DNA from 3 places in the Paenibacillus sp. OK076 genome. Region 2 is predicted to be linked to each of the others. Evidence: predicted binding sites of a transcription regulator. Region 2 holds the regulator's gene; each other region holds the start of a gene.

Region 1 (10,233 bases), on a different contig from region 2:
GTGGCAGATGCCGAGGCTGCCCGGCTTGTAGGCAATGGGCTGCCACAGGCAGCTTGCATAGATCACAGGCCCTCGCGCTGCGGCAGCCATTCGGGCAAAAGCTTCGGGCACATCATTCATATCGTAGGCATACCCGTATACATCGATCTGTTCCGTACGAGTCTGAAAAGCTTCAAAATAGGACAACTGATGGACCTCGGGGATGTGTCCCAATCCGCGGATTACACTGCACAAATCCAGGACGTAACGCTCCAGACCGCCCCCGAACACCCGGCTGAATTCCCGGTTATATCCGTCGGTGAAGCTGTGTGTCAATATGCTGACCACGCCCATCTCACTGCTCCTCCTTCCACGGAATCAGCCTTGGCTCCGGATCAAGAATCGATTCATAGTGTTCCAGGCTGCCCCACTCGCCGTGTGGATCAATTCGTTTATAACGCAAATATTTCCGAACCCGATCCTCCAGACTTCCTGCCCAGCCAAGATGCTGGACTTTCAATTCCGTGCTGATTCCGGGCAATACAGTGCAGGGCAAGGGAAGGCGAGGCACATGATGATTTTGCTGCGGGTAAAAGTAAGGGTAACCCGGCATATATCGGACCAGGGAAGCGGTATGACGTCGGTGAAGCCCCCAAAGGTCATCCTCCCGATAGTGGGTTCGTCCGCCCCACATATCGTAGAAACGGAAAGCGATCCAGTCCGCATGGTCCTGGTTAATCAGAGCGCGTATCGCTTTCTTCGCATCTGTGCTGTATAGCTCATCAGCATCAACCGATAGCAGCCAATCCGGCGAGGTACCTGCTGCTGCTTGCCATAGAGCGTTACGTAATCGCCATTCCTCCGCAAATAACGGCTTCTCCAGCACTTCCAGACGAACAACCTTTGGATAGGCTCTGCATATATCGGGTGTTCCATCTGTGCTGGCATCGTCCACAATGACGATCTCATCCACAAATTCACTTAAATCGTCCAGCACTTCCTCCAGATATCGCCCGCGCTCGTTGCGTACCTGAAGCATGGCGGTCAGTTTATTGCCCTGACTTTTACGAACGCGACGAACGGAAAACGGCTCTCTGAATTGGCCTATATCTCTGTGCTTTACAGCATCCTGGTTCCCTGGGTGCTCTGTGCTATATCTTTGATGGGTTTCACTTCGGATATCCAACGGACTCAGCGCATTTTCCAGATGCTTATCGCCAGTTTCCAGTGGCTCAGCGTGTGGTGATTCCGGCGCTTCCGTTAGAGTATGAGTTGTTTCGGATCGTATATCCTTATGCACCATCGGTCCATTCACATGTTGTCTGCGCTTCTTCGGGTCCAGCATCATGGCACCTCCCCCAGCAATTGCTGGACGGCTTGATCCAACAGATCCATCTCGACGATTCGCGCAAGAACATCTTCATCCTCCAGTGCCGTCTCCAGAAATTGTCTCACCGCCCCGTGACGTTCTCCGACCAGAGCCAGAGCTAGACCTGATAATTGCCGATAATCCTGTCGGCTGGGGCTATCCTGAATATCCACTGCATGCACCAAATCTAATGCATCTTCCACACGTCCAGTCTCCTGAAAGATACGAAATTTCCAATGCCGTGCCGTTTCGCCTCCGAGTTCATCCAAAATGCGCAATGCGTTTCCATAATCATCATTCAGACGCAGCAGTTCTGCCCGGACAAGCTGTTCCTCCCCGGCCTCCAGCCAGCGACAGAGTTGTTCATAATGGTGCCGTTCCTGCTCGTTACCTGCGCTGATTCCATACACCTGCAGCGCGTTCTCGATTTCCCCGGCCCTTGCATGAATCGCGGAGAGGAATCGATAGTGGGAGCTTACACAATCATTGCGCCCGTTTAATACCGCGTGGGAGAAGGCCTCCTTGAGTGAAGCGGCCGCTCTGGAATCCTCTAGCACATATTCATAGGCTGCCAGCAAAAAGGAAATCGTCTCATGCGCTCCAGCTTTGGAACGAAGCTGACGATAGAAGTCGGCCCGCACACTGCATTGCAGCTGGGTGACCGTATCCTGAACACCCGAGAGGGTCTGTCGCAGCGCATGCAGGAATAGCAGTTCATAGTCCCGGAGAGGGACTTCGAGGTTATCCTTTTGCATGACGCCAGCAGGGGAGGAATCCTCTCCATTCAGCCAGATGGCACGTACACCCTGGAATACCAGCTTCATGTAGCGTGTTTCTGAAGTAGTGCCCACCAGATCGGCGATACCGACCAGTCTTGAAATACAGCTCTCCCATAAGGGGGACTCGGCTTCTTCACCAACCGGCTCGGGAAGAAGTACAATACAGAGCTCCGGATGGAGCGAGGCTGTGGCGGTAAGCCAGTAGGGATGAGCAACCACAGCAACCGTATGGGGCTCCTGCAGCAATTGTTCTGCTTCGGGAAGCGTGATGACGGTGATATTCGCAGGCATTTCCTCGGAGCGCTCCAGACTGCTGACATAGTAGACAGGTCCTTCCGCAACCATCAGAGCAGCGATGTCTGGATAAGGAAAAGCAGACCATCCTCCCTTCCGGGGAAAAAGAATATAACGAAAGGCAGGCAGGTCCGTACTTGGCTGTTCTGCATCTACCCCTTGATGAGGCTCCGGGTCCGGGATCGGAGACAGCTCTTCCATCGATGAATCACCTCACTTGATTTGCATTTTTGTCCGTTCATGGATTGAAGCAGCACTATCTGATGAATATCGGATTGGAGCTGCTTTGAATGATATCAATGAATCGATTGATTCAATATGTAATGCCCATTTTGCCCAGCGTATTTTATGCCTGACACTAACATATGGGCGTTCCGTCCCAAACATGAGCATCTTCCGTGAATAGACGAAGCTGGCAAGCCCAAAGATTAGGTTTAATTTTTTCTATTGTGTGACCATCGTCACTTTTTTTTGCTGTCATGGCAGGGTTTGTGATAATTGTCACATGTATAAAATAGTCTATCTGGCACAATACGTTCATCAATACGTGTTTGGCTGACAGAAACGGAAGAAGGGGCTTCAATGCCAAATACGAAAACTGCGATATGAACAGAAAGAAGGGGTAACGGTATGGATCCGATTATGTTATCGCGTATCCAATATGCGCTCACAACGATTTTCCATTTCTTTTTTGTGCCGCTGTCCATCGGTCTTGTGCTGCTGGTAGCGATTATGGAGACGTTGTACGTAGTGAAGGGTAAGGAAGTTTACAAAACGATGGCCAAATTCTGGGGCAAACTGTTCCTGATTAACTTCGCCGTTGGTGTAGTCACAGGCATTCTGCAAGAATTCCAGTTCGGCATGAACTGGTCGGAGTACTCCCGTTTTGTCGGGGATGTATTTGGTGCGCCACTGGCTGTGGAAGCCTTATTGGCGTTTTTTATGGAGTCTACCTTTATTGGACTCTGGATTTTCGGATGGGATCGTTTGTCCAAAAAGGTGCACTTGGCCTGTATCTGGCTTGTATTTGTCGGCACATTCCTGTCCGCGCTCTGGATTCTGGCAGCCAACTCATTCATGCAGCATCCGGTTGGCTTCGAGATTAATAATGGCCGCGCCGAGATGAATGATTTCTTTGCACTGATTACGAATGGTCAACTGCTGGTAGAGTTCCCGCATACGATCTTTGGTGCCCTGATGACAGGTGCATTCGTCGTAACCGGGATTAGTGCCTACAAGTTGATGAAGAAGCAGGATGTGGAAATATTCCGCAAATCGTTCAACATTGCCATCATTATTGGCCTGGTTTCCTCGCTGGGGGTTGCCTTCTCGGGTCACTTCCAGGCGCAATATCTGGTGGAGACGCAGCCAATGAAAATGGCAGCCAGTGAAGGAACATGGACGACGACGGAAGACCCTGCACCATGGACCGTGGTAGCCTTTATCGACCCGAACAAACAGGAGAATTCCAGAGAAATCAAAATCCCTGGATTGCTCAGTTATCTGTCCTATAGCAAGTTCTCTGGCAGTGTCAAAGGCATGAAAGAATTGCAGGCGGAGTATGAGCAGACGTATGGTCCAGGAGACTACATTCCTCCGGTACGGACGACGTTCTGGAGCTTCCGCATCATGATTGCTGCGGGCGGATTGATGATTTTGCTAGCGATATACGGTACATTCCTGGCGATGCGCCGCAAATTGGAGGGAGCAGGCAAGTGGTTTATGCGTCTGATGGTGTTTGCCATTTCCCTTCCGTTTATCGCTAATACGTCGGGCTGGATTATGACAGAGGTGGGAAGGCAGCCGTGGACGGTATTTGGTTATATGACAACTTCAGCCGGGGTATCCCCGAACGTAAGCGCAGGCCAGATTTTGTTCTCCACCATTGCTTTTACAGCAGCGTATACGGTTCTCGGCATTGTGATGGTCTACCTGTTCGTTCGTGAAATCAAGGCAGGGCCATATGCAGTCGAAAAGCCGGAGGAGCATGATGAATCGGCCGATCCGTTCGGCGTGGATGGGGGTTATTCTGTTGTCACTAAGTGAGTTGTGGTTTTTGCTGATTGCCGTCTTGTTTGTTGGTTTTTTCTTTCTGGAAGGTTTTGATTTTGGTGTGGGCATGTCTACTGCAATGATTGGCAAAACGGATCGTGAACGTCGTACCCTGATCAACTCGATCGGTCCGTTCTGGGATGGCAATGAAGTATGGCTGATTACGGCAGGGGGTGCAATGTTTGCAGCCTTCCCGCACTGGTATGCCACGCTGTTTAGCGGGTTTTATCTGCCGCTGGTCGTCGTGCTGCTGGCCTTGATCGGACGCGGAGTTGCCTTTGAATTCCGCAGCAAAATGAGACATGAACGCTGGCGCAAAACATGGGACATCATCATTGTAGTCTCCAGTGCGTTACTGCCATTCTTGTTCGGCGTTGTTTTCGCTACCTTGATGAAAGGCCTGCCTATTGATGCGCAGATGCAGCTTCGTCCCGGCTTCCTGGACATCGTCAATCCGTATACGGTGGTAGGTGGGTTGAGCGTGACGTTGTTGTGTCTGGTGCATGGTCTGCTGTTTGCTTCCTTGCGGACCGTGGGAGATCTTAGAGAACGTGCCCTGAATTTGGCCCAAAAACTGATGCTGCCGCTCGCCGCGATCCTCGCGATCTACGCTGTGATGACATACTTCATGACCGATGTGTTCGCCGTACGCGGCTGGGCTCTCTGGATTATGGTTGTTCTGGGTGCTGCTTCATTGGGTCTGGCGGCTTACTTCGTGCGTCAGAAACGAGAAGCCTGGGCCTTCGGCATGACGGGAGCTGTAATTGCAATCGCGTTTGCCTCCGTATTTATCGGTCTGTTCCCAAGGGTCATGGTGAGTTCAATGGGTTCGGCGTTTGACCTGACAGTCTATAATGCTTCATCCGGTGCATATTCGCTCAAAGTGATGACGATTGTGGCTTGTACGCTGCTTCCGTTTGTACTCGGCTATCAGATCTGGAGTTATTACATTTTCCGCAAACGTCTGAACGATCACCATCACCTGGAGTACTGACATGGGACGGGGGCTGTTGAAGCTGCCGGGCATCCGGCCAGTACTTGCGCTGGCCTCAGCGCTGGTACTGTTGCAGGCGATGACGATTATCATGCAGGCCAAATGGCTGGCACAGGCGATTACGGCATTGTTTGAAGGTTCACCCGTAACAGAGCAGTACTCGGTACTGCTGTTGTTCCTGGCCGCTTTTGCCGCCCGCTATGCCCTGTCGTTCTGGTTGCAGCTCATCGCTTCGCGGTACGCGGAGAAGACAGGAAACGATCTGCGCAGACAGATGGTGGAGCAGTGGTTTCGGCTGGGGCCGCGTTTTGCCAAAACGGAAGGAACAGGGCACCTGGTAACCTTGGCACGCGAAGGAACAGCCAAGTATAAGACGTATCTGGAACTGTTTATTCCCCGAATGCTAGGGATGGGGTTCACGCCAATCGTTATTCTGTTCTATGTCTTCAAGCTGGATATGATGTCCGGGGTTATTTTGACGTTGACGCTGCCGATCCTGATTGTGTTTATGATTTTGGTGGGACTGGCTGCACAACGCAAGATCGATGGACAGTTCAAGTCGTACAAAGCGCTGGCCAACCATTTTGTGGATACGCTGCATGGACTGGAAACACTCAAAACACTGGGACAAAGCGGTAAGCATGGAGAAACGATCATTCGGGTCAGTCAGCGTTATCGCAAGGCCACGATGTCTACGTTGCGTATGGCTTTTCTGTCCTCCTTCGCACTTGATTTCTTCACCATGCTGTCGGTGGCTTCGGTGGCGGTTGGCTTGGGGCTGCGCCTGACGGAAGGACATATGCTGCTTGGACCAGCGCTGACCGTACTTATTCTCGCACCGGAATACTTCCTTCCTGTACGAATGGTAGGCGCAGATTACCACGCCACACTGGACGGCAAAGAGGCCGGGGAAGCGATCAGCCAGATGATTGAACGAGGTAAATTGGCCGAACGTAAGCAAAAGGAAGCATACACGAGTGCTGTTATACATGGTGTGTCAGAAAAGAACGGAGAATTCTCTTCGCCTGAGCCTACTTTTGGGCAAGGTGACGTGTCCGCATCCACCATACGGGTGGTTTTACGTGAGGTAAATGCCCGAAGTGGCATGGCTGCTTCCTCATCGAAACCCTCTTGGGAGGCGACGAGTAGACTGGCGCTTACCAACGTACAGGTACGACATCAGGAAGACGGGCCATGCTCGCTGAACGATGTGACATTTCAGGTTTCTGGTCTGGGCAAAGTAGGGATTATCGGAGCGAGCGGAGCAGGGAAATCAACCCTGATTGATGTACTTGCAGGTTTTCAGCAGCTTACTTCGGGTCAGATTTTATATAACGGTCAGCCCTTATCTCCAGAGATGATGGAAGATTGGAGAAAACAAACGGCGGCGATCCCGCAGCATCCAACTATTTTCAGTGGAAGTCTGGTGGATAATGTTCGGTTCTATATGCCCGAGGCTTCGGATGCGGAGGTGGCTGATGCCATTCACGCAGCAGGTCTGCATAAGGTTGCCTCCTCCTTGCCGAATGGGTTGCAGGAGCCGATTGGGGCTGGGGGAAGGCAGCTCAGCGGCGGGCAGGAGCAGCGGGTGGCTTTGGCGAGAGCTCTGCTTAGTGCGCGCCCGATTCTGCTGCTGGATGAGCCGACTGCGCATCTGGATGTGGAGACCGAGTATGAATTGAAACAGACGATGTTACCACTGTTTGAGGGCAAGCTGGTGTTTCTGGCAACACATCGACTGCATTGGATGCCGCATATGGACCGGATTATCGTGATGGATGGCGGTACGGTTGCAGAGACAGGAACACATGAAGAATTGTTGGCCCGACAAGGCGTATATTACCAGATGATTCAGGCCCAGATGGAGGCGGTGTAAGATGAAAGCCGGATACGAGCAGACAGAAACAGCCCGGAGCGGGAGCCAAAAGAATAGCTGGATCACTCCGTACGTGGCACAGTACCGCTGGAGACTCATAGCAGTCATTGCGTTGGGGATTTGCGCTACGCTATGTGCCGTATTGCTGCTCTTCACCTCCGGGTTTCTGATCTCCAAGTCAGCGCTCCGTCCTGAAAATATTTTGATGGTATATGTACCGATCGTGGGTGTTCGTGCATTTGGGATTTTTCGTGCCGTATTCCGGTATGTCGAACGTCTGGCTGGACATGATGCGGTTTTGCGCATACTCGCGGATCAGCGCGTGAAGCTGTATCGGATTTTGGAGCCGCAGGCACTGTTCCTGCGCTCTCGTATGCAGACAGGAGACGTACTTGGTGCTCTTGCAGAGGACGTAGAACGACTGCAGGATATTTACCTGCGTACGGTATTTCCGGCGGTTACAGCGCTCATGATGTACGGTGGAGCTGTTGTCGCTTTTGGCAGCGTTGATCTGAGATTTGCACTGTGGATGGGGTTGTATATGCTGTTTCTGGTTGCTGTGCTTCCTGTCATTTCCCTCCGAGTGACGTGGAAGTTGCGGGTGCGGCTGAAGCGGGAAAATGCCAAGTTGTACACTCGTCTGACCGATGGTGTGCTTGGCCTCGGGGATTGGATAGCGAGTGGACGAGCTGAAGAATTTATGCGTCGGCAGGATGAGGCTGAAGGTCAGGCAGATATGATTCGACTTCGCTTGCGGCAATGGACGCGCTGGCGTGATCTGGTTGCGCAGTGCGTGATTGGACTAATGGTGGTATCCGTGACCTTATGGGCGGGAAGTGCGGCTTCTGCCGGACAGCTGCCTGCGGTTATGATTGCAGCATTTGTGCTGGTGTTGTTTCCACTCACGGAAGCGCTGCTGCCCGTAGGAGATGCGGTGGAGCATATCCCGCAGTATCGTGAATCGCTGGAACGCTTGCAGAACTTGGAAGGTGGAGAGATTAAACCAGAACAGTCTGGAACCGAAGAAGCGAATGCAGCGGCTGGAGCCAAAGAGGACATGAACTTAGGTGTATCAGGCAGCAATTTGGTAGCTGGACAACAGCGGGGTTCTCTGGAACGTAAGGAAAAAGCTTCGGACCGACGTATCCGCCTGCGCATTCCGCCCAGGCTGCGAGCCGACATTCAGATCGATCAGGTGAGTTATCGTTATACGCCTGATGCTCCGTATGCGGTGCAGGAGGTGTCCCTACATCTTCCTCAGGGTAAACGCTTGGCTGTACTCGGTCGCAGCGGCGGTGGGAAATCAACCCTCATGAAGCTCATTCAGGGAGCGTTACTCCCATCCGCCGGGAATGTATTCATCAATGATCTTCCGGTACAAACGATGGGTGAAAATATAACGGATGTCATTGCGGTGCTGAACCAAAGTCCACATCTATTCGATACTACGGTAGCCAACAATCTGCGGATCGGCCGTCCGCATGCCACAAACGAAGAAATCCAGCGAGTGGCTGCGCAAGTAGGTTTATCCGATCTCATTGAATCTTTGCCGCAGGGTTATCATACCCCGATGCTGGAGACAGGACTTCGTTTCTCTGGTGGAGAAAGACAGCGAATTGCATTAGCCCGGGTGCTTCTTCGCGAAACACCTGTCGTTATTTTCGATGAACCGACGGTAGGACTTGATGCTGTGACGGAACGAGCGCTGATGCGGACGATTCTGGACAGCATGCAGGGCAAAACAATGATCTGGGTCACCCATCACCTGATGGGAGCGGAACGGATGGACGAACTTATTTTTATGGAAAATGGACAGATCACCATGCAGGGTTCTCACGAACAATTGCTGGCCCGGGAAGAGCGTTATCGCCGTCTGCTCGAACTGGATCGACCGGGATGGTCTGATGGGCAGCAACCTGTGGTCCCGCTACCACCTGTAGCCTCCAGATAATAGCGAATATAAGGTGCAGGTGCAGGCAGGGGCGAGTATCGGAAGGGTATGGGGCGTTTGCAGAGGCTTGTGTACGACATGGTAGCTGTTACCCTCTTATAATGTTAGTTCGATTCATCAGCGGCATAGCAAAGAGACGAGCCACAGGATCAGTAGGCTCGTCTCTTTTTTGCACCTTTTGTTGAAACGTTTGTTTCTAATATTACATCTCCACCAGCATCAAAATAATGGACGAGAGGCAAAGGCAGGTACTTATGAGATACAGGACGCCAACCACCTGTTTGTGATTCAGGCCAGCACGCAGCAAGCGATAGTGAGCTTGACTTGCATCTGCCTGATAGATGGCTTTGCCTTGAATGAAGCGTTTGATGACCACAAAAATGTTGTCGAAGATCGGCACACCGAGCGCCAGAATCGGGATAAAGATGGACAGCATAGTTGCTTGTTTGAAAGCACCGTCCAGGGCGATGACCGCCAGGATGAAGCCGAGAAACGTCGCTCCTGCGTCGCCCATGAACACCTTGGCGGGAGCTTTATTATATTTCAGATAACCAAGGGTTACACCGACTAGCGTAATGGCCATGAGAGCAGAATCGGTTTGGCCTTTGGTCATTGCAACAATAAACAGTGTAATGGCTGAGATAGCAGACAAACCACCTGCCAGTCCGTCCATGCCGTCCGTGAAGTTAATGACTGTCGTTACACCGAAGATCCACAGGATCGTCAGAATGAATTGCAGCCAGATCGGGAGCATGATGTATTCGGAGTTGAAAGGATTCACAAATCCTGTGAACGCAATGCCGGAAGCAAATACGAGCACTGCGGCAGAGACCTGTACGAGCATCTTGGGCAGGGCAGGAAAATCTTTACCTTTCGTTTTGTACCAGTCATCGACTGTACCAATCGTTAATAGAAGCATTCCGCCGGCGACCAGGGCCG
Region 2 (10,233 bases):
ATCAGGTTAGAGATAACCTGAAGGAGACGCTGGACCATTATGAGGAGCGTGAGGCGCAAACTCAGATGTTCAGCAGTGTACGACAAGCTTTGGATGAAGAGAAACATCTCTTGATCGAAGCTGGGACAGGTACAGGCAAATCACTTGGTTATTTGCTGCCTGCCATCTATGAAAGTGTGAAACAGGAACAGAAAGTCATGGTCAGCACACATACCATCAACCTGCAGGAGCAATTGAGAGAGCGGGATATTCCTATGCTGACCCAAGTGGTTCCGTTCCCGTTCAAGGCAGCAGTGTTCAAAGGACGTGGGCACTATCTGTGTCTGCGTAAGTTTGAGCATAAAATCAATAAACGTGAATTTGCTACACCGAAAGAGGATTATTTTACAGCGGCTCAGATGATTGTCTGGCTTACCCAGACGGAGACTGGAGACGACGAGGAACTGAATCTAAGCGGGCGCGGAGGAGACTTCTGGGAGACGGTACAGAGCGAGTCTGAATCCTGTCTTGGACGTTCCTGTCCTTGGTTCCGCAAATGTTTCTATCATCGTGCCAAACATGAAGCCGGGCTGTCCGATATCGTCATTACGAATCACTCGAAATTATTTACGGATGTCAAAGCAGCACATCAGCTGCTGCCGGCCTACGAAAGTCTCGTCATCGATGAAGCACATCATCTGGAGGACGTAGCAGGTAAACACCTTGGTCTTCATATGAAATACTTTACGTTGGTTCATACACTGACCCGACTGTTTAAAGATAGCCGTAATGGCCAACTGCCGATGCTTCGTTCTCAATTGTCGGGACATGAAAATTCGGTACAGTGGGGCTCCATGATTGATCAGATGTTCCCGCTTGCTGTAGAAGTCAAGGAGATGTGGGATCGACTAAGCGATACCTTGTTCGGCCTGCTGCCTGAACGCAGCGATGCCTCTCCAGGGGAGACAGGACAATTTTCTCTTAGACTGAAGCCTTCGCAAAAACCAGCCAAATGGCAGGAATTGCAGGATGCTGAAAACCAAATCTATGTCACTCTAGGTGATTTGATTCGTAAAGGCGACAAGCTACTGCTTGAAGTGAAAGAAGATCAGGACGATTATCAGTCCGATAGTCTGATTACGGATATCTCAGGTCTGCTGAAGGATTTGGCAACGATCAAGGATAACCTGCGTTTCTTCATGCGGATGGATGATGCCAACACCGTGTACTGGATGGAGGCCAGCGGCCAGTTCCGCAGTAAATCACTGCAGCTCTACGCTGTTCCTGTCGATGTCAGTGCCCAATTGAAGGATATGTTCTTTGATAAAAAGAAAAGCGTTGTGCTTACATCGGCTACGCTCTCCGTTGACAAGTCATTTCAATTCATGATCGAACAGCTGGGCTTGCAGGAAGCTGCCGAGAATAACCGTCTGTTGACGTCCATGCTGCCGTCACCGTTCAATTATCGCGATCAGGCTTTGCTTGTCATTCCGCGTGATTTCCCAAGCGTGAAGGGCAGTGTAGGCGATGCCCACTTTGTGGATATGCTCGTACACTCGCTCGCGGAAACGGCTATTGCGACTCGTGGACGCATGATGGTGTTGTTCACCTCCTACCGCATGCTGCGCCAGGTCTATGACCCGCTCAAGGAGGCTTTGTCAGGCAATGATATATCTTTGCTGGGGCAAGGGGTGGACAGTGGCAGCCGTTCCAAGCTTACACGCCGCTTCCAAGATGCGAAAGCAACGGTGCTTCTTGGCACAAGCAGCTTCTGGGAAGGGGTGGACATTCCAGGAGAGGCTCTGACCTGTCTTGCGATTGTCAGACTGCCATTCCAGCCACCGAATCATCCATTGGTCGAAGCGAAGAGCGAGCTCTTGCAGCAGCAGAAGAAAAACCCGTTTATGAAGCTGTCCGTACCACAAGCTGTCATCCGCTTCAAACAGGGATTTGGCAGACTGGTTCGTACAGGCAAAGACAGAGGCATTGTAATTGTATACGATACACGCGTTATTGAAGCGTATTATGGCAAGTACTTTTTATACTCATTACCTGGTCCCAAAATGGAGCACATGCTCACTGAGCAGATGGTTCCACGCATTTCGGAATGGCTCGAGAGACCCACTGAAGAGCAACAATAACAGATACGCTCTATAGCTTCCATTATTGCATGACGCCACTGATTGGCTGTAAAATTGAGTAATATCATGTATTCGTTTCATGGATATGCGAGTAAGGCGAATAAAGCAATTATCCATTATATAACAAGGAGCATCCTGTTTAATTCAGAAATCATGTTGCATCGTTTTAGACAGGGTGCTCATCTTTCATCTATCTATCGTGGCTTTGGTAAGGGGGAGCAATTGAATGAAATCAGATAAAATTTCGGAAGCCGTGGTGCGCAGATTGCCTGTTTACTTGCGTTATTTGAATGAACTGCATCAGCGCGAAGTCAATACGGTTTCTTCACAAGAACTTGGACTGAGGTTGGATTTGAATCCGGCCCAGATTCGTAAAGACTTGGCTTACTTCGGTGACTTTGGTCGTAAAGGAATCGGGTATGACGTTTCATATCTCATCGAGAAAATTCGCCATATTTTAAAAATAGACCAGCAGATCAATGTGGCTCTTGTCGGAGCTGGTAATTTGGGACATGCCTTGTCCAATTACAATGCTTACCTCAAAGACAACATGAAGATTGTCGCTGTATTTGATGCCTATGGTCCGAAGATTGGGAGTCAAATCAACAGTTTGACGGTGCAGCCGATGAATGAATTAACGGATTCGGTCAAAAAGGATAACATACGCATCGGTATTATCACGGTTCCGGATACAGAAGCCCAAAATGTTGCGGATCAGCTAATTGAGTCAGGAATCGAAGCAATTCTTAACTTTGCGCCAACCATCCTGAAGACCCCGCCGCATATTCGCATTCACCATGCTGATTTTACGACGGATCTGCTTAGCCTGGCTTATTACTTGGAGAATGGAAAGGACGACGAGGAAGATGACGACAAATAGATGGGTAATTCACAACGGCAAATTTGCCGTGAGTGAAGGCGCGAATTGGAACGTGGTTCAAGGCTTTATGGTTGTAGAGAATGACAAGATTGTGCATATTGGTGAGACATTGCCGGAAGGAGACGAAAGTCTGACAAAGGTGGACGGAAAAGGACTGTTCTTCTTGCCGGGTCTGATCAATACGCATGGTCATGCGGCCATGTCGCTTCTGAGAGGCCATGGAGACGATCTGGCGTTACAAGTATGGTTGCAGGAGAAAATGTGGCCGATGGAAGCCAAAATGACGTCTGAAGACGTTTATTGGGGTACATCCCTATCCGTGCTTGAAATGTTGAAAGGTGGAACAACAGCTTTCCTGGATATGTATGATCATATGGATCAGGTTGCGAAAGTGGTGGAACAATCCGGCGTTCGGGCTGCTCTGGCACGTGGGGTCATCGGACTTTGCTCAGAAGAAGAACAACTGCGCAAGCTGGAAGAGTCCGCCGCATTTGCTCGTCAATGGAATGGACAAGCAGACGGAAGAATTACAACCGTAATCTCTCCACACGCACCTTACACTTGCCCTCCGGATTACATAGAGAAGCTGGTACAGGTTGCTCATGACCTGAATCTGCCTTTGCATACGCATATGTCTGAAACGCTTCGCGAAGTGGAGCAGAACGTGGCTGATTACGGACTGCGTCCAGTCGCACATCTGGAGAAGCTAGGATTTTTCTCCCGTCCTTCTCTGGTTGCACACGCGGTACATCTGAATGATGAAGAGATCGAGATTCTCGCAAAGCATGATGTAGCAGTGTCCCACAATCCAGGCAGTAACCTGAAATTGGCTTCGGGTGTTGCACGTGTGCCTGATCTGTTGAAAGCTGGCGTAACCGTGTCCCTGGGAACAGACGGACCAGCAAGTAACAACAATCTTGACATGTTTGAAGAAATGAGACTGGCTGCCTTGATTCACAAAGGGGTGTCCGGTGACCCTACTGCAGTGCCGGCAGGGGAAGCACTTCTGCTTGGAACTTCATATGGGGCCAAATCTATATTCCTGAACAATACAGGCGCTCTGCAAGTTGGCATGAAGGCTGACTTCATCGCGTTGAACATCGAGCAGGCCCATTTCTATCCGCATACGGACCTGATTTCCCATACGGTCTACTCGGCTTCAGCCAAAGATGTGGAGCATGTGTGGGTGGATGGTAATCAGGTGGTTAAACATGGCGAATGTCTTACGATGGATGAAGAGCGCATTCTGCGTGAGTCTCAACTGGCATTTGACAGTTTGCTGGCCCGTTAATTACAAGGACAGCAGCGTCATAGGGAAAGGAAGTTCGGCTTTTGAAGAAAAAAAAGAAGTGGATATGGATTTCGCTGCTGCTCCTGGTTCTGATTCTGTTTGGACTTCAGCGTTATTATGTCTATGTTACCCAGGATCAGCGCAAGGAAGAGGCGTTGGCCATACAGGCGGCTCAGAAACAGCTGGGGATTACGTCCCACGAAGAGTTGCGTAAGTATGTCTGGGGGCAGAAAGACGGCGGAGACAACATATACTGGACCCTGATCGGCAAAAATAAGGATAACCAGGATGTCATGGTGTGGATCAAGTTTGATGAGAATAACAAACCGGTGTCGGGAGCCAATGCGGTGCACAGTGAACTGTTGAAGAATGGCATGTCTGAAGCTCAGATACGAAATCGGTTCAGCTCTGAAGTTCCCGGTGGAGAGATCAAACGAATCATGCCAGGCGTTGTCAATGGAATCTATGTATGGCAAGTGTATTATAACGATGATACTCACAACTATTATCGGTTTTACCGTTTCAGTAACGGGGAACAGGTGGACCTGGTCTATACGATCCCGAACAGCTAGAATTGGCAGACCTGCTATGGTCTGAAAAGAATAGATTAAAGAACCGGCAGACGGAAACCCGACTGACCGGTTTTTTGACGTACTTTGTTGATCATTTTGGATTTGAATAGTTAAAATTCATATTTTCGCCTTAGATATTGTATATACGATGTGATATACTCAAATATGTATTCAAGGATACATCATACACAAATAAATCCTGTTAGGCACATCACAGGACATTATGTACACATATTCATATTCTTGCCTACAAGTTATAGGATGGGCCAAAATTTAGGAGGGGTAACTCACTTGAAGATAAAAGTATTGCCTATTGCTCTGACTGCCGTCATTTCAGCCGTTGTGTTGTTTGGAGGTTGGTTTGTGTATCGTCATGTGGCTGTGCAAAGCCCAATTGAAAAGATGGTTACCCAGTACGATGGAGTCAATGATGTTCAATTAACTATTAACCGCAATGATGTACAGTTGAAACTTGATCTGCAGCCGGATGTTGATCTGGGCAGATTGGTACAATATATTCACAAAGAAGGACAGACCTTGATTGGCACTCGTTCGTTGAAGCTGGATGTCGTGGATCATTCGAACGAAGCGTTAGAAAGCTGGTGGGGAAGCGCGATGTTTACCGTAGCTCAAGCGATGGAGAACAAGCAATACACCGAGATTACACCGACCTTGTCCAAAATGGCTACGAATGGAATCAAGGTAAATACAGCCATGGATGACAATAATGTATATGTCAGTCTCAGAGATGGAGATGCCAGCAAGTTTATTATTCTGCCGCGTGTGCCCGGTCAGATAGGAGTGTGGCCAAATGCCTAAATGGACGAAAGAAATTGTCATTGGATTTGTACCCGTATTGATTATCTTTATTGCTTTTATCGGTGTAAACATGATTCCCATTCTGATCGCTGCAATGCTTGTGGGTGCTCTGCTGCTCATGATGCAAATGCGTGGTGGAATTACAGTGGGCGCAGGTCAGGAACGTAAACGCAAGAAAAAAGGACCGTCCAAGCTGACTTTTGAAGAAATCGGTGGTCAGGAGAGTGCCAAGCAGGAACTGCGGGAAGCGCTCGATTTTCTCATTCGACATGAAGAAATTCAGAAGTTTGGTATTCGTCCTTTGAAAGGTATCCTGCTTACTGGGCCTCCAGGGACTGGTAAAACCTTGATGGCCAAAGCTGCTGCTCATTATACCGACTCTGTTTTTGTAGCTGCATCAGGCAGTGAGTTTGTTGAGATGTATGTTGGTGTAGGTGCTGGCAGAATACGGGATTTGTTCCGTGATGCAAGAACACGTGCCGCTAAAGAAAATAAGGAAAATGCCATTATATTTATCGATGAAATTGATGTGATTGGTGGAAAACGGGAAGGTGGACAACAGCGTGAATATGATCAGACGCTGAATCAGCTGTTGACGGAGATGGATGGCATATACTCTTCCGACACACCGCGCATACTTGTGATCGCCGCTACAAACCGAAAAGAAATGCTGGACAGCGCGTTGACACGTCCAGGTCGTTTTGACCGTCATATTCAGGTAGACTTGCCGGATAAGAAAGGCAGACAACACATACTGGAGCTGCATGCAGTCAATAAACCTCTTCTTGAAGGGGTCAGCCTTGAGAAGACAGCAGAAGAATCCTATGGTTTCTCTGGAGCACAGCTGGAAAGTGTGATGAACGAAGCCGCAATTTACGCCATGAGAGACGGGCTGCCTAACATTGAACAGCGTCATCTGTCCCTTGCAATTGATAAGGTAATGATGGGTGAGAAGACAGACCGCGAATCCAGCGTGGAAGAGAAGAAAAGAGTCGCTATCCATGAATTGGGACATGCCATCATGGCTGAACTGGTTCGTCCTGGCAGTGTGAGTCAGGTTGCACTCAGCCCTCGTGGACAGGCCCTGGGATATGTACGTCATAACCCGCAACAAGAGCAATTTCTGTACACGAAGCGCTTCCTTGAAGAGCAAATCATGATTGCCCTTGGAGGTGCAGCAGCGGAGGAAATGTATTACGGTGGACGCAGTACAGGATCACGCAATGACTTTGAGCAGGCAACGAATGTGGTACAGACGATGATGGCTTCCGGGCTCACAACGTTGGGCATTGTTAACATGGATATGGTCACTACGGAAGAATTAATGCGGGAGAACAAATTGATCCTGCAAGACCTGATGGAACAGACCAAACGATTGCTTGAAGAACAGCGGACAATTTTCGACAATTCCCTCGACACATTGCTCAGGGAAGAAGTATTGTCTGGCGATCAATTTCGTTGTCAATTTCGTGACAGCGCCCTTCTACCGGCATAATTTATTTATGTCGGTTATTTTTTTTTACATTTCAGTCGTGCTAAGATATTATTATATGTTGGGTCGAAATTTGTAATTTTCGGCGAACAGGGTACAATAGAGAAATAGAGAACCGAAAGGATGGAGCAGAACCATGTTTTTCAAAAAGATAGGAGTTGTCGGCGGCGGCACGATGGGGCAAGGTATTTCCCAGATGCTTGCAGCCAAAGGACTTGATGTGCTTCTGGTGGAACACACAACGGAGAAGCTGGATCATGCATATAACATGATTGAGACCAACCTCGATAAACAACTGGAGAAATGGGCGATTACAAAGGCTGAGAAGAAATTGATTCTCTCCCGTATTACCAAAGTTGCTCATCTGGCTGAACTCGGAACTTGCGATATGGTCATTGAGACTATTTCTGAAGATCTGGAAGCGAAAAAAGCGGTATTCAGTCAACTGGACCAAGTTTGCCCAAGCAACGTAATTCTTGCAAGTAATACATCCACGCTGAGTTTGACTGAGCTTGCAAGCTCAACCAAATACCCAGAGCGTGTTATTGGTATGCACTTTATTCACCCGGTTTCCCGGGTTGATCTTGTAGAGATTATTCGTGGTCTGAAAACATCCGATAGCACTTTTGCAGAAACGAGACGTTTTGTGGAAGAAGTTGCGGACAAAAAAGGCGTTATGATCTATGAATCACCTGGATTTGTGACGTCCAGACTGATCTGTCTTCTGATCAACGAAGCGCTGCATGTACTGCAGGAAGGTGTCGCTTCCGCTGAAGATATAGATGACGCTATGCGTATCGGATACAATTTCCAGCACGGACCGCTTGAGATGGCAGACCGTTTCGGATTGGATTCGGTAGAAGCTGCACTCGAAAGAATGTTCCGTGAATTCGGTGAATTGAAATATCGTCCTTCCACAGTCCTGAAGAAAATGGTGCGTGCAGGACACCTGGGTGTCAAAACAGGCGAAGGATTCTTCAAGTACGACAAGGATGGTGACCGGCTGTGAAAGTACTCGTAATTAATGCGGGGAGTTCCTCGCTCAAATATCAATTGTATAACATGACGGATGAATCCGTATTGGCAAAAGGTCTGGTAGAGCGGATCGGGATGGATTCTTCCATTCTGACTCATAAACCAACCGGCCGTGAGGATGTTACGGAAGTTAGCGAAATTCTTGAACATACTACAGCGATTCGTAAAGTTATTGACATCCTGACAGACAAAGAAAACGGTGTGCTTGGTTCCGTTGATGAAATTCAGGCTGTTGGGCATCGTGTAGTTCACGGTGGTGAAGCATTTAAGGAATCAGCATTGGTTGATGATGCTTCCAAAGCAGAAATTCGCCGTCTGTTCGATCTGGCTCCACTGCATAACCCTGCAGCAATGATGGGTATTCGTGCGGCTGAATCCAACATGCCAGGCGTACCACAGGTAATGGTCTTTGATACGGCTTTCCATCAAACGATGCCGGAAAAAGCATATCTGTATGCCATTCCACGTGTGCTTTATAAAAAGTATAAAGTGCGTCGTTATGGAGCACATGGTACTTCCCATGATTACGTAAGCAAGGCAGCAGCTGAATATCTCGATCGTCCATTGGAAGATCTGAAGATCATCACATGCCACGTTGGTAATGGTGGTAGCGTAACAGCTGTACAGGGCGGCGTATCCGTGGACACGTCCATGGGCATGACACCACTCGAAGGATTGATGATGGGCACACGTAGTGGTGACCTGGATCCGGCCATTGTACCTTATGTTATGAACAAGGAAGAACTGAGCGTGAGCGAAGTAAACTCCATGTTGAACAAACATAGTGGACTTCTTGCAATCTCCGGTATCAGCAGCGACATGCGTGAAATTACGGAAGGTATGGAGGCTGGCGATGCTAACTCCACGCTTGCATTCGAGATGTACGAATACCGTCTGCGTAAATACATCGGTTCTTATGCAGCAGCAATGAACGGTGTAGACGTGATCGTATTTACGGCTGGTGTAGGTGAAAACTCCGTTGTTCTTCGCCAAAAAGTATGTGAGCAACTCACGTACCTGGGTGTTGAACTGGATGAAGCGCTGAATGCAATCCGCTCTGGAGAACCACGCCGCATCACAACAGCCAATTCTAAAGTAGACGTTCTCGTAGTTCCTACGAACGAAGAATTGGTGATTGCAAGAGATACACACCGAATCGTATTGAATTCTCTGTAATCTAATTGTAAAGTGAATATAGCATGACAAGGAAGTGCAGGGGACAGGCATATAGCCTGCCCGCTGCATTTTCAAATTCAGGATTCCAAGGAGAGATATGTGCATGAGTACGGATTGTGTAATTCGTAATGTGAGTGAGCATGTGGGCGAGACTGTTAAGATCGGCGCCTGGATTAACAACAAACGTTCCAGCGGCAAAATTCAATTTTTGCAACTGCGTGATGGAACCGGATATATTCAAGGGGTAGTCGTTAAAAGTGAAGTCAGCGAAGATATCTGGAATGCTGCGAAGAGCTTGACTCAAGAAAGTTCATTGTATGTAACGGGAATTATCCGTGAAGAACCACGTAGTGCATCCGGTTATGAGATGACGGTTACTGGCGTGGACATTATTCATCTTACTGAAAACTATCCAATTACTCCGAAAGAGCATGGGGTAGACTTCCTGATGGATCATCGCCATCTGTGGCTGCGTTCGACAAAACAACGTGCGATTATGGTTATTCGTGCGGAAATCATCCGCGCTGTTCAGCAGTTCTTTGATGGTAACGGATTCACACAGGTTGATCCTCCGATTCTTACACCTTCATCTGCGGAAGGAACAACGAACTTGTTCCATATCAAATACTTTGATGAAGATGCCTATCTGACACAAAGTGGACAGTTGTATATGGAAGCTGCGGCTATGGCGCTGGGCAAAGTATATTCCTTCGGTCCTACGTTCCGTGCCGAGAAATCCAAAACACGTCGTCACCTGATTGAGTTCTGGATGATTGAGCCGGAAATGGCGTTTGTGGATCACGAGGAAAGCCTGCGAGTGCAAGAGAAGTTTATTGCTCACGTGGTTC
Region 3 (10,233 bases), 3.2 Mb from region 2:
CTGAATTCGTCCACCCGCGGAATGTTCTCCGCTGATTCATCCTTTCACTCCAGAGATCGCTACCGATTCAATAATCTGTTTCTGGAAGATCAGGAAGATGATCAATACCGGCAGCAGCGCAACAATGGATGCTGCCATAATGAGCGGATAATCCGTCTGGATCGCATACGTGGCATTAAAGTTCGCAATAACGAGCTGCAAGGTCTGTTTTTCAGGTGAATTCAGATAAATAATCGGTGCCAGATAATCGTTCCAGATGCCCATGAACCAGAGAATCAGCTGAGCGGCAATCGCCGGTTTAATGAGCGGGAACGTAATGCTGGAGTACAGTCGGAAATAAGAGCTGCCATCAATTTTCGCTGCTTCAATAATGGCATCAGGCACACTAAGCAGATATTGACGCAGGAAGAAGATCATGACGACGTTACCAAATAATCCTGGAACGATAAGCGGCAGCAGTGTGTCCACCCAGCCCAGCTTCGAGAACATGATGAACTGCGGAATCATGACTGTCGGATACGGAATCATCATCGATGCGAGCAATGCTAGAAACAATTTATTTTTATGCGGAAATCTTAATTTGGCAAAAGCAAAGGCAGCGATACTCGACGTAAACGTCCCGACAACGGTAACACTGATCGCCACGATCAAGCTGTTTTTGATCCCGCTGAGTAGCGGACCTGCTTCCCAGATTTCCTTATACTTTCCGAATTGGAACACTTCAGGTATCCACACAGGCGGAAGTGCGAACACATCTTGCTTCTCCTTCACGGAAGTGGACAACATCCAGATCAGTGGTGCAATCATCGCAATAGCACCAAGTGCCAACACGATAAAAATGATAGAGTTCGTTAGTTTCCTCTTTTGACTGTAAGACATCTCCGGTTCACTCCTTTCCTAGACCATTAATCCCCATCATAGGCTGATTTTTCGTTCATTTTGAATTGCACCAAGGTAATGACAAAAATGAAAATACCAAGAATCATGGCCATCGCAGAGGCATAACCCATTTGCAGGTTGCTAAATGCTTTCTGCCAGATGTAGAAGACGATGGATGCAGATGAATATTCAGGACCGCCGGTAGGCGTCATAATGTTCATTTCGGTGAAGATTTGGGAACCACCAATGATATTCGTAACAACGAGGAAAAAGGTAACTGGCTTCACCATCGGCCAGGTGATGTTGCGGAAAATCTGGAACCCGTTTGCTCCATCGAGCTCAGCTGCTTCGTAATATGTACGTGACACACTTTGCAGTGCAGCCAGATACAATAACATCGTATAACCTAGACCTTTCCATACCGTCATAATAATCAGGGCCGGTTTAACTGTATCTTTGTTTGCGAGCCAGTTAGGGCCTTCAATACCGAACAGATCCAGGAATTGGTTCACTAATCCGTAATCCCCGTTGTACGCCCAGTTCCACATGATGGACACCGCTGCGAGGGAAGAAATAACCGGAATATAATAGATTACACGGAACGTCGTTGTGCCGGGAATTTTACGATTCAGACCCATCGCCAGCAGCAATGCAAGCAACAAACCAATCGGGATACCCAGCATCAGATAAAAGGTGTTGAACATCGCTTTGTAAAACAGATCATCCGTGAGCAAATCCTTAAAATTGGCTAAACCAATAAAGTTCATCTGTCCCAAGCCATCCCAATCCGTAAACGAACCGTACAAGGAATATAGGAAAGGGAACAGGACAAAGATCAGCAAACCAAGAACCGGAGGCAAAATAAATAAATATCCGTACAGCCTCTCTTTGCGATACAAACTAGATTTTGTAATCACTGCGCTCACCCCTGTTTCTAATATCAGCATGTTGCATGAATCGATACACGCCTGCTTGCTTGATCAATTCATGCAACATACCCGTATGGAATTCAAAATGATGCCAGCAGCGTGATAGCAGGCTGCTGGCACCGCCTTTTTTTGAAAAACGGAATCTACTACTCTATCCATTTGGCTTAGGCTGCTTCTCTCTGAACCTAACTTCATTCTTATTTCATTCACATGATTTCAGCATGTTGCTAAATGTTTTATTTCTGAGATTTCTTCTCTTGTTCTACCGCTTTGTCTAACAGCTTTTGCATTTTGGGCTGCTGCTGCTTCACATATTCTGCGGCTGTAATCTTGCCATCCAGAACCGGTTGAATGTCGGTGAAGAACAGGTCATACCATTCTGCGTTGTACGTGTAGTTCCCTGGAAGAGAACGGCCATAATCTTCTACGATATCAATGAATTCCTGTTTGTTGGCTGGTTTTGTAGATGTATCCTTAGCCCATTCGTCAGCCATATCGAGCAAATTCGGGATCTGTACTTTGGCATCCACCAACTGCTGCATGCCTTCTTTGGAAGCTGTGAGGTAATTAACCAATGCTGCAGCTTCTTCTGGATATTTCGTTTTGGCCGATACACCGATACCGAGTGAACCGATCCACGTTGCGGATTTTCCGGTAGAGCCCGCAGGGAAAGGCAGCAGGTCATACTCGAAAGGCAGTTTCTCGAATGTACTCATATCCCATGGACCTACAGGGAAGAAAGCCATTTCCCCTTTCATCCAGCGTTGGTACGTATCCAATGTTTGCGCTTCCTCAATGGAAGGCGTGATTTTGTATTTGTTTTGCATGTCCGCAAAGAATTGCAGTGCTTCCGCGAATTTCGGATCATCAATGGTCACTTTTGTTTTCGTTTCATCCAGCCAGTCGGCGCCATTGCTCCATACAAAAGCTTGCAAGGCCCACTGTACGTTAAAGCCTGTACCAAATACGTCCGGTTTGCCGTCTCCATTCGTATCCTTGGTCGCTTGCTGATTTACCTTAATGAACTCATCCCATGTATATGGCTTGTCCTTGTCAGGGAATGGAATGCCTTCTTTTTCAAATAAAGTTTTGTTATAACCGAGTGCAAACGGACCCAGATCTTTCGGCATGCCGTAGAGATCGCCCTGACCTGCCATTTTGCCATCATAGCGATACAGATCCACACCATATTTCCAGATGTTATCGAGATCTACATCCGCATTATTTTCAACGTAAGGTGTCAGATTCATCAACACATTGCTGTTCACATAGGCTTTCACATCGCCAGGGTTAAAATAGAATACGTCTGGCAAGCTGTTGCCTGTAATAGCAGCTCTCAATTTGGTTGCGTACTGATCCGCAGCTGTTACGATAATTTTGACTTTGACACCTGGATGCTCTTCTTCGAATTTCTTAACAACGGCTTGATATGCCTTCTGTTCATCTGTTCCGCCCCGGAACATAAACGTCAGTTCCTTGTCCCCGCTTGAACCGCTGCTGCCACCGCAGCCTGCAAACACGATTGCGCTTACAAGCATAAGAAGCATTATCGTAACCAAACTCTTTTTCTTTACCATCTGAACCCCTCCTGATCTGGATTTGTAACCGTATTCAAGTAGCTGGAAATAAGATTTCTGTTGTTAAATTTATCAAACCCAGATCACTTTAGTCAATACTTTATTAAAACATTTTATATTTATTTAAAATAAATTAGTATGTTGGCCATCCGCTGGAATCCCATAGCAAGTCGTTGATTAGCAATTTTGGATTGCCATTATCATCAGCATCATAGGCGTGGCGCGCAATCACATTACCGTTATACACATCCTGACCACCGGGTCCCTTCCACTTGACGTTCCCCGAGTCCAATATCGTTCCGCCGCCATTCAACATGCTCATACCGTTTTTGTCCACATAAGGACCTGTAATACTCGTTGAACGTCCATAGACCATTTTGTACGTGCTATTTACGCCCTGGCAGCAAGAATCAATCGAGGCAAACAAGTAATAATAGCCATTCCGATACACAATACTTGGAGCTTCAATGGCACCACCATTATTCGGACGCGCCGCAATGGAGGATATGCTTCCGGTCGGTTTCATTGTGTTTTTGTCGAGTTTCACAATCTTCAGACCGCTCCAGAAAGAACCGAAAGCTAGCCACGGGTTGCCTGAAGCATCGATGACCAGATTCGGATCAATAGCGTTATAATTGTTGGCGGTTGTGGTTTGAAGCACTAATCCCTCATCCTTCCACTGACCTGCTCCAATGCTGGTTGCAGACGCAAGCCCGATCGCAGATCTGTTGGAGCCAAAGGTAGAGATGGAATAATACAGCCACACTTTTCCGTTGTACTGCTCAACGTCAGGTGCCCATACATCCAGACCGCTCTGTCCCGGAACGGCAGAGGCCCACCAGGATGGCTTACTCAGGAAAATCTGTGGAACCCGATACCATGATGACCCGTTATCCGATTTCAGTACCTGAATGCCAGGACCTGTTGAGAAGGTATACCATGAGTTTCCTTCTTTGATGATGGATGGATCGTGGACGGCAATATCTCCGCTCAGATTCCAAAATGCCGCGAATGCCCGGGACTGACCCGCCAATAGCAAAACAAGTACAAGTAGTGCAGGTAATGCCCAACGCTTCTTCCTGAATCTTGTCATTCCTTTGAACTTTTCCAAATCGAATTCCACCTCTCCTGATCAAATAGTTAATTTGGTTCATGAAGTATTAAATCAATTTAGGTATACTAGGATTATAAAAGCGGTTACATCACATTTCAATGGTATATTTCAAATATATATGAAATGATTCAAGTTATTTTTTAAAGTAAATATTCAACATTTTATGAATATTACGCTCATTTATGCTATGTATACACGGGATTTGGCTTCCTTTTCTCTGCCCTTCCCTTCCATCGGGTAATCATTTATAATTATCTAAAACAAACCATATAAATGTACAGAAGCCTGGAACTCAGAAGGGCTTTGTTCAGAACGTGGAAAGGAAAACCACCTATGATTTATATTAAAGATCTGATGTCTGGCGTTAATATTTTCAAAGCACTCAGTTCCGAAATCCGGATTCAGATTATTGAGTTGCTTGCCAAGAACCAGAGTCTTAACCTCAATGATCTCGCAACCAAACTGGGGCTCAGCAATGGCGCCATTACAATGCATATTAAGAAATTGGAAGAAAGCGGCCTGATTGAGATCAACACTGCGGTTGGCAAACATGGAATTCAGAAGATTTGTTATCTCAATGAGGAAAAACTAATGGTGGACCTGCGTTCACAGGAGATTTTTAACCGATACGAGGTTGAAATTCAGGTAGGTCATTATAGCGATTATCAGGCAGCTCCTACATGTGGTCTCGCCACCCGAGACAGCATCGTCGGTGAGTTCGATGATCCGCGCTACTTTGCTGACCCACTCCGTATTGATGCAGAGATGATTTGGCTGGCCGAAGGTTATCTGGAGTATCGTATTCCCAACTACCTTAAGCCTAATCAGACGTTCAGCGAAATCCAGTTATCCATGGAATTGGGTTCAGAAGCGCCAGGTTTTTGCGATAATTACCCTTCGGATATTTTTTTCTACGTCAACGGCATCGAGATTGGCTGTTGGACGAGTCCAGGCGATTTTGGCAATACCCGGGGTACGTTCAATCCAGACTGGTGGCCGCCGCATCTGAATCAATACGGGATGCTGAAGCTGATCCGCATCACTCAAGAGGGCAGCTATATTGATGGATGCCGCATCTCCGATGTTACTCTGGACCAGATTGGCCTTGATTACAAAAGCGATATCCACTTTCGGATTGCAGTAACGGACGAACCCGTGAATAAACGGGGATTGACGATCTTTGGCAAAAATTTCGGCAATTACGGGCAGAACCTGCTTGCGCGTGTACTTTATAATGTGCAAGAGGAATAGTTGAGTATAAACTGCGTTACACCTCAAAAATCAACAAACAGCCGCCCAGTTAAAAAACGGACGGCTGTTTTCATTTTCTGTTACTTCACTTCGTTCAGACGTTCCGCCAAACGGTCCCAGGTTTCCGTAATTCCCTGCAACATCCCCATATCCATGACGGTTTGCAATGCCTCTGCGGATACATACTCTGATCGATTAACGATCTTTGTCTTGCCCCCAAGATCAATGAATAGCATGGTTACTTCGGTTGTCGGCAGGTTCTCATCTGTGTTGCCTTCGGCGTCCGAGAAATAATCGATATAAACAATCCGTTCCGGCTCAACAATTTCCTTATACACACCTTTTCCCCAAGATTCCATACCGTAAAAATCTCCCTGGTTCTTATCCTCACATTTCATGCAGTAATGCCAAACACCGCCTGGTCGAAAATCCACATTACAGACAGGAATGGCCCACCCTCTCGGTCCCCACCAGTGCTGAAGATGTTCCGCTTCCTTGAACATGCTGAACACAAGCTCACGAGGTGCGTCAAATACACGCTCAAGTACAAGTACCTTTTCATTTTCCACACTCGACGCCATTCCGTTGTTTAACATTGTCATTCCTCCTTATGAGTTAGCGAATACCTATGGTTTGTCTTTCTTACTTTGCAGTTCACGCAAATAATGATCCAGATTGTCAAAACGGTCTTCCATGATATTCTGAAACGACTGCACCCACTCATCCAATGTTTGAAAAGGTTCTGGACGGAGCTTGTAAATCCTGCGGTTGGCCACGGCCTTTACATCCAAAATGCCATGATCACTGAGCACTTTCAAATGCTTCGAAGCTTGAGGTTGACGTAATCCCAGCTGTTCAGCAATTTCCCCCACAGTAAGAGGACCATCACGTAATAATTCGACGATATGCATACGATTCGGTTCAGCCAAAGCGCCCAGCAAGGCCATATCCATACCCGGATTGTGTCCTGACATGCTGTTCACCTCATTCAGTTAATGTGTATAGGTAGAATCTCATCTCCTTCACCAAAATGTTCTTCTTCCTGATATTCAAAGCATACCCCATAAGGAATATTCCTGTAAAGGAATATTATCGAAATAATTATAACTTTTATTAAATAATTCCGAATGATGTATACTACATCCCGATGGAAATACTGAACGTTCCAATCGATACGATTCAAAGTGTTAAACATCAGCCAGCATTATTCCAGATCAGATTGGATAAATTCATAACCAACACGAAGGAAAATAAAATGTACGGTCAGTGGCATGACAACGGACGGCTATTGGACTATTAAATTTTCCCTGAGACAGCAGACAGGACCTCCCTATAAGGAGGCCCTGTTTTGATGTTTCCAATATTAATGATTCTGCCTGTACGTTTTGGGAGACATGCCATACGCCTTTGTGAACTGCCGGGTAAAATAATTACTGTCGTTAAACCCGCATTCATAAGAAATTTCGGTAATGGACAGGTTCCCCTGTTTTAACAGATAACATGCCTTTTCCAGACGCAGCTTCTGTAAATATGAAATGGGCGTCATCTGATAGTAGGATCGAAATATCCGGTTCAGATGCCTTATAGAAACATTCGACTTCCCTGCAATCTCATCTAAGGTCAGGGGTTCCAGATAATGATCCTCGATATAGGAAATGGCATTCGCCAGATGCATCAGATTAGTGCCCTCAATTCCCTTCTCCTGTGTCTCATAATGCCTCGACAAATAAACAACCATCTCCGTAAAACGGGAGATCAGCATCGTCTGATATCCTTGCTGCCTGCTTCTATACTCCTCAATCATGACAGTGATTAGCGATTCCACGTACTCCAGGTTGGGAATAGGCAAGGCCATTTTACTCGGATAGGAATGAATACTGCGATAAAATGGCTCCAAAACAAACAAAGCCTGAAACCCCTTGGATTTTCTCAGATCCGGTCCGGCAGAAGCAAGCATTTCCGGTCTGAACATAATATTGCATATCTGAAAATCATGAGGATCTCTGTAGGCATGGGGAGTTGAACCATTAATCACAAATACATTGCCCTTCTTAACAAAAAATTCCTCCGTATTGACAACATGTGTCGCATTGCCATTCAGGACAATGACAAGTTCCGAAAAGTCCACATGCTTGTGAAGTTCGGTGTCTTCCTCATGTCCTCCATATTGAATATAGAACGGAAATTCCAGATCAGCTGTAAACCAATTCAAATAGGCGTTGCTCAACAGTTCGCCCTCCATGATTCATGTTGGGATGAATGTCTATATCATGCTACTCCATGACCGAAAAATCAAGGTTTGCCGATCATTGGTTCTCTATAATTCCTCATGTAGCGATGCAAAAACAGCACAAATCGAGGGGGTGTCATTAGTCGTGAAAACCCGATTATATGATTTATTTGTCGGGTGCAAAGGCTTTTTTTAAATCCACAATTGTAAACGCATTCAATACAATAACGGATATTATCAGGGGGGTCATTATGGTTCATTCGATGAGAAAGATTGTAAACTATTCCGTCGCACTCACACTTTCATTAAGCTTGCTGGCAGGGTGCAGTAGTAGCAATGAGAGCTCGGAAAGTAAAGAAGGAAATGCCAGTGATACTTCACCGATGACGTTGACATTCTTCGGAGCAGATTCCAACGCGAACTGGAATAAGATGCAGGATGATGTTGGTAAGGAGATTACCAAGCAGACAGGCATTACACTGGATGCCGAATTCGCAGTGTCAGACCCCGCGCAGAGACTGGCACTGATCGCAGCAAGTGGTGATTACCCCGATCTAATCAGTCCCAAGGGGGATTTGGACAAATTGGTTGATGCAGGGGCAATGCTGGACCTTACTGATCTGATCGATCAACATGCCCCAAATATCAAGAAACTCTTCGGCGACCAAATCAAGCGTCTGCGCTACAGTAACGAAGATCCCTCCATCTATGTCATTCCTACGTATTCAGCCATTGACGGAATCAACTTCGTGGCTGGTGCAGGTTTTGAGCTCCAGCATCGTGCTGTGAAGGAGGCCGGGTATCCACAGATCAAGACACTGCAAGACTATGAAAAGGTCATTCGATCCTATCTGGAGAAGCACCCTACCGATGAGAATGGCAACAAAAATATCGGCATGACATTAAACGCCGATGACTGGCACATTCAAATTACCGTAACAAACCCTGCAGCTGAAACCACTGGTAAATCTGGTGATGGAGAGTACTACATTGATCCGGAAACGCATGAAGCAACCTACCATTTCCGCACGGAAGGCGAGAAAGAGTATTTTCAGTGGCTTAACCACATGTATAATACCGGGTTGCTTGATCAGGAGTCTTTTGTTCAGAAAAACGACCAATATCTGGCCAAAATCGCTTCTGGTCGCGTTATTGGTCTGATTGATGCAGACTGGGGCTACTCTGATGGAGAGAAGGCACTGAAGGCGGCAGGCAAAAATGATCAAACCTATGGACATTATTCTGTCATGCTGTCTGACCATTACAAGGACAACCGATATCAGTCTACTGGGTTCATGGCAGGCTGGGGAGTAGGCATAACTGAAAGCGCTGAAGATCCGGTCCGAGCCATTAAATTTCTGGATTTCCTCGCTTCTGAAGAAGGCCAAATCCTTAATTATTGGGGCGTAGAAGGTAAGCAATATACGATGGAGGATGGTAAGCGTGTTGTACCTGCGGAAGTGCAGCAGCGCATTATCAATGACAATATCGCCTTTAGCAGAGAATCCGGCGTAGGCCTTTACACCAATATGGGTGGTCATTACGGGGATGGCGTGAAAGACTCTACTGGCAATTATTATACCAAGAACTTCCCGGAACAGATTATTGAGAATTACACGGATGTAGATAAAGAGACTCTTAAAGCTTATGATGCAACGACCTGGATGGATCTGTTTCCGAATGAGAAGGATTTCCCGGTAAAACCATGGGGAGCAGTATGGAATATCTCTGTGCCAAGTGATGATGAAATCAACATTATAGCTAATAAGGTGAAGGATATTACATGGAAGCAGATTCCGCAGGCCGTCATGGCCAAACCGGAAGAATTCGATGCCATCTGGAATGACTATCAGCAGAAGCTTGTTGATGCAGGTGTCGAAAAAATGGAGCATGGATTCACTAAATACGTCCAGGATCGCGTTAAACTCTGGAATGAATAGGAGCACTACATGATGACGAACTACAGCAATCCCGTGATTCCGGGCTTCTATCCAGACCCCAGCATCTGTCGGGTAGACGAAGATTATTATCTCGTAACCAGCACATTTGAATATTTCCCGGGTGTTCCCATTTTCCACAGCAAAGATCTTGTGAATTGGCGCCAAATCGGCCATGTTCTCACTTCTGTCGAACAGCTTCCACTTGCTAAAGCAGGCAGCTCCGGGGGCATTTACGCACCGACACTACGCCACCATGATGGCTGGTTCTACATGACAACTACCAATGTAAGCGGAGGTGGCAACTTCTATGTAC

What was found. The regulator Rex, encoded in region 2, represses fermentation and respiration genes when NADH is low (regulators of the CRP and FNR family bind a similar motif). The targets are predictions, from matches to a motif close to TTGTGAAATATTTCACAA.
Region 1: the regulator Rex is predicted to act here: its motif matches at 2,911-2,928, upstream of BMY78_RS20825 (cytochrome ubiquinol oxidase subunit I).
Region 3: the regulator Rex is predicted to act here: its motif matches at 4,616-4,633, upstream of BMY78_RS01755 (arabinan endo-1,5-alpha-L-arabinosidase AbnA).

What each region holds. Positions count from the first base shown of each region.
Region 1 is NZ_FOCH01000002.1:444,342-454,574, forward strand. Features, by position in the region: gene BMY78_RS20810 (glycosyltransferase family 4 protein) at 1-333, opposite strand, end outside; gene BMY78_RS20815 (glycosyltransferase) at 335-1,327, opposite strand; gene BMY78_RS20820 (hypothetical protein) at 1,324-2,622, opposite strand; gene BMY78_RS20825 (cytochrome ubiquinol oxidase subunit I) at 3,052-4,467, shown strand; gene cydB (cytochrome d ubiquinol oxidase subunit II) at 4,451-5,467, shown strand; gene cydD (thiol reductant ABC exporter subunit CydD) at 5,469-7,343, shown strand; gene cydC (thiol reductant ABC exporter subunit CydC) at 7,345-9,294, shown strand; gene BMY78_RS20845 (MraY family glycosyltransferase) at 9,497-10,233, opposite strand, start outside.
Region 2 is NZ_FOCH01000001.1:3,592,460-3,602,692, reverse strand. Features, by position in the region: gene dinG (ATP-dependent DNA helicase DinG) at 1-2,120, shown strand, start outside; gene BMY78_RS15890 (redox-sensing transcriptional repressor Rex) at 2,347-3,000, shown strand; gene BMY78_RS15885 (amidohydrolase) at 2,987-4,291, shown strand; gene BMY78_RS15880 (cell wall elongation regulator TseB-like domain-containing protein) at 4,333-4,863, shown strand; gene BMY78_RS15875 (hypothetical protein) at 5,155-5,682, shown strand; gene BMY78_RS15870 (AAA family ATPase) at 5,675-7,177, shown strand; gene BMY78_RS15865 (3-hydroxyacyl-CoA dehydrogenase family protein) at 7,311-8,183, shown strand; gene BMY78_RS15860 (acetate/propionate family kinase) at 8,180-9,385, shown strand; gene asnS (asparagine--tRNA ligase) at 9,489-10,233, shown strand, end outside.
Region 3 is NZ_FOCH01000001.1:408,985-419,217, reverse strand. Features, by position in the region: gene BMY78_RS01770 (carbohydrate ABC transporter permease) at 37-879, opposite strand; gene BMY78_RS01765 (carbohydrate ABC transporter permease) at 906-1,796, opposite strand; gene BMY78_RS01760 (ABC transporter substrate-binding protein) at 2,045-3,385, opposite strand; gene BMY78_RS01755 (arabinan endo-1,5-alpha-L-arabinosidase AbnA) at 3,519-4,478, opposite strand; gene BMY78_RS01750 (ArsR/SmtB family transcription factor) at 4,833-5,750, shown strand; gene BMY78_RS01745 (SRPBCC domain-containing protein) at 5,831-6,346, opposite strand; gene BMY78_RS01740 (ArsR/SmtB family transcription factor) at 6,377-6,724, opposite strand; partial or broken gene BMY78_RS33130 (thymidylate synthase) at 6,913-7,050, shown strand; gene BMY78_RS01730 (helix-turn-helix domain-containing protein) at 7,114-7,977, opposite strand; gene BMY78_RS01725 (ABC transporter substrate-binding protein) at 8,232-9,920, shown strand; gene BMY78_RS01720 (glycoside hydrolase family 43 protein) at 9,930-10,233, shown strand, end outside.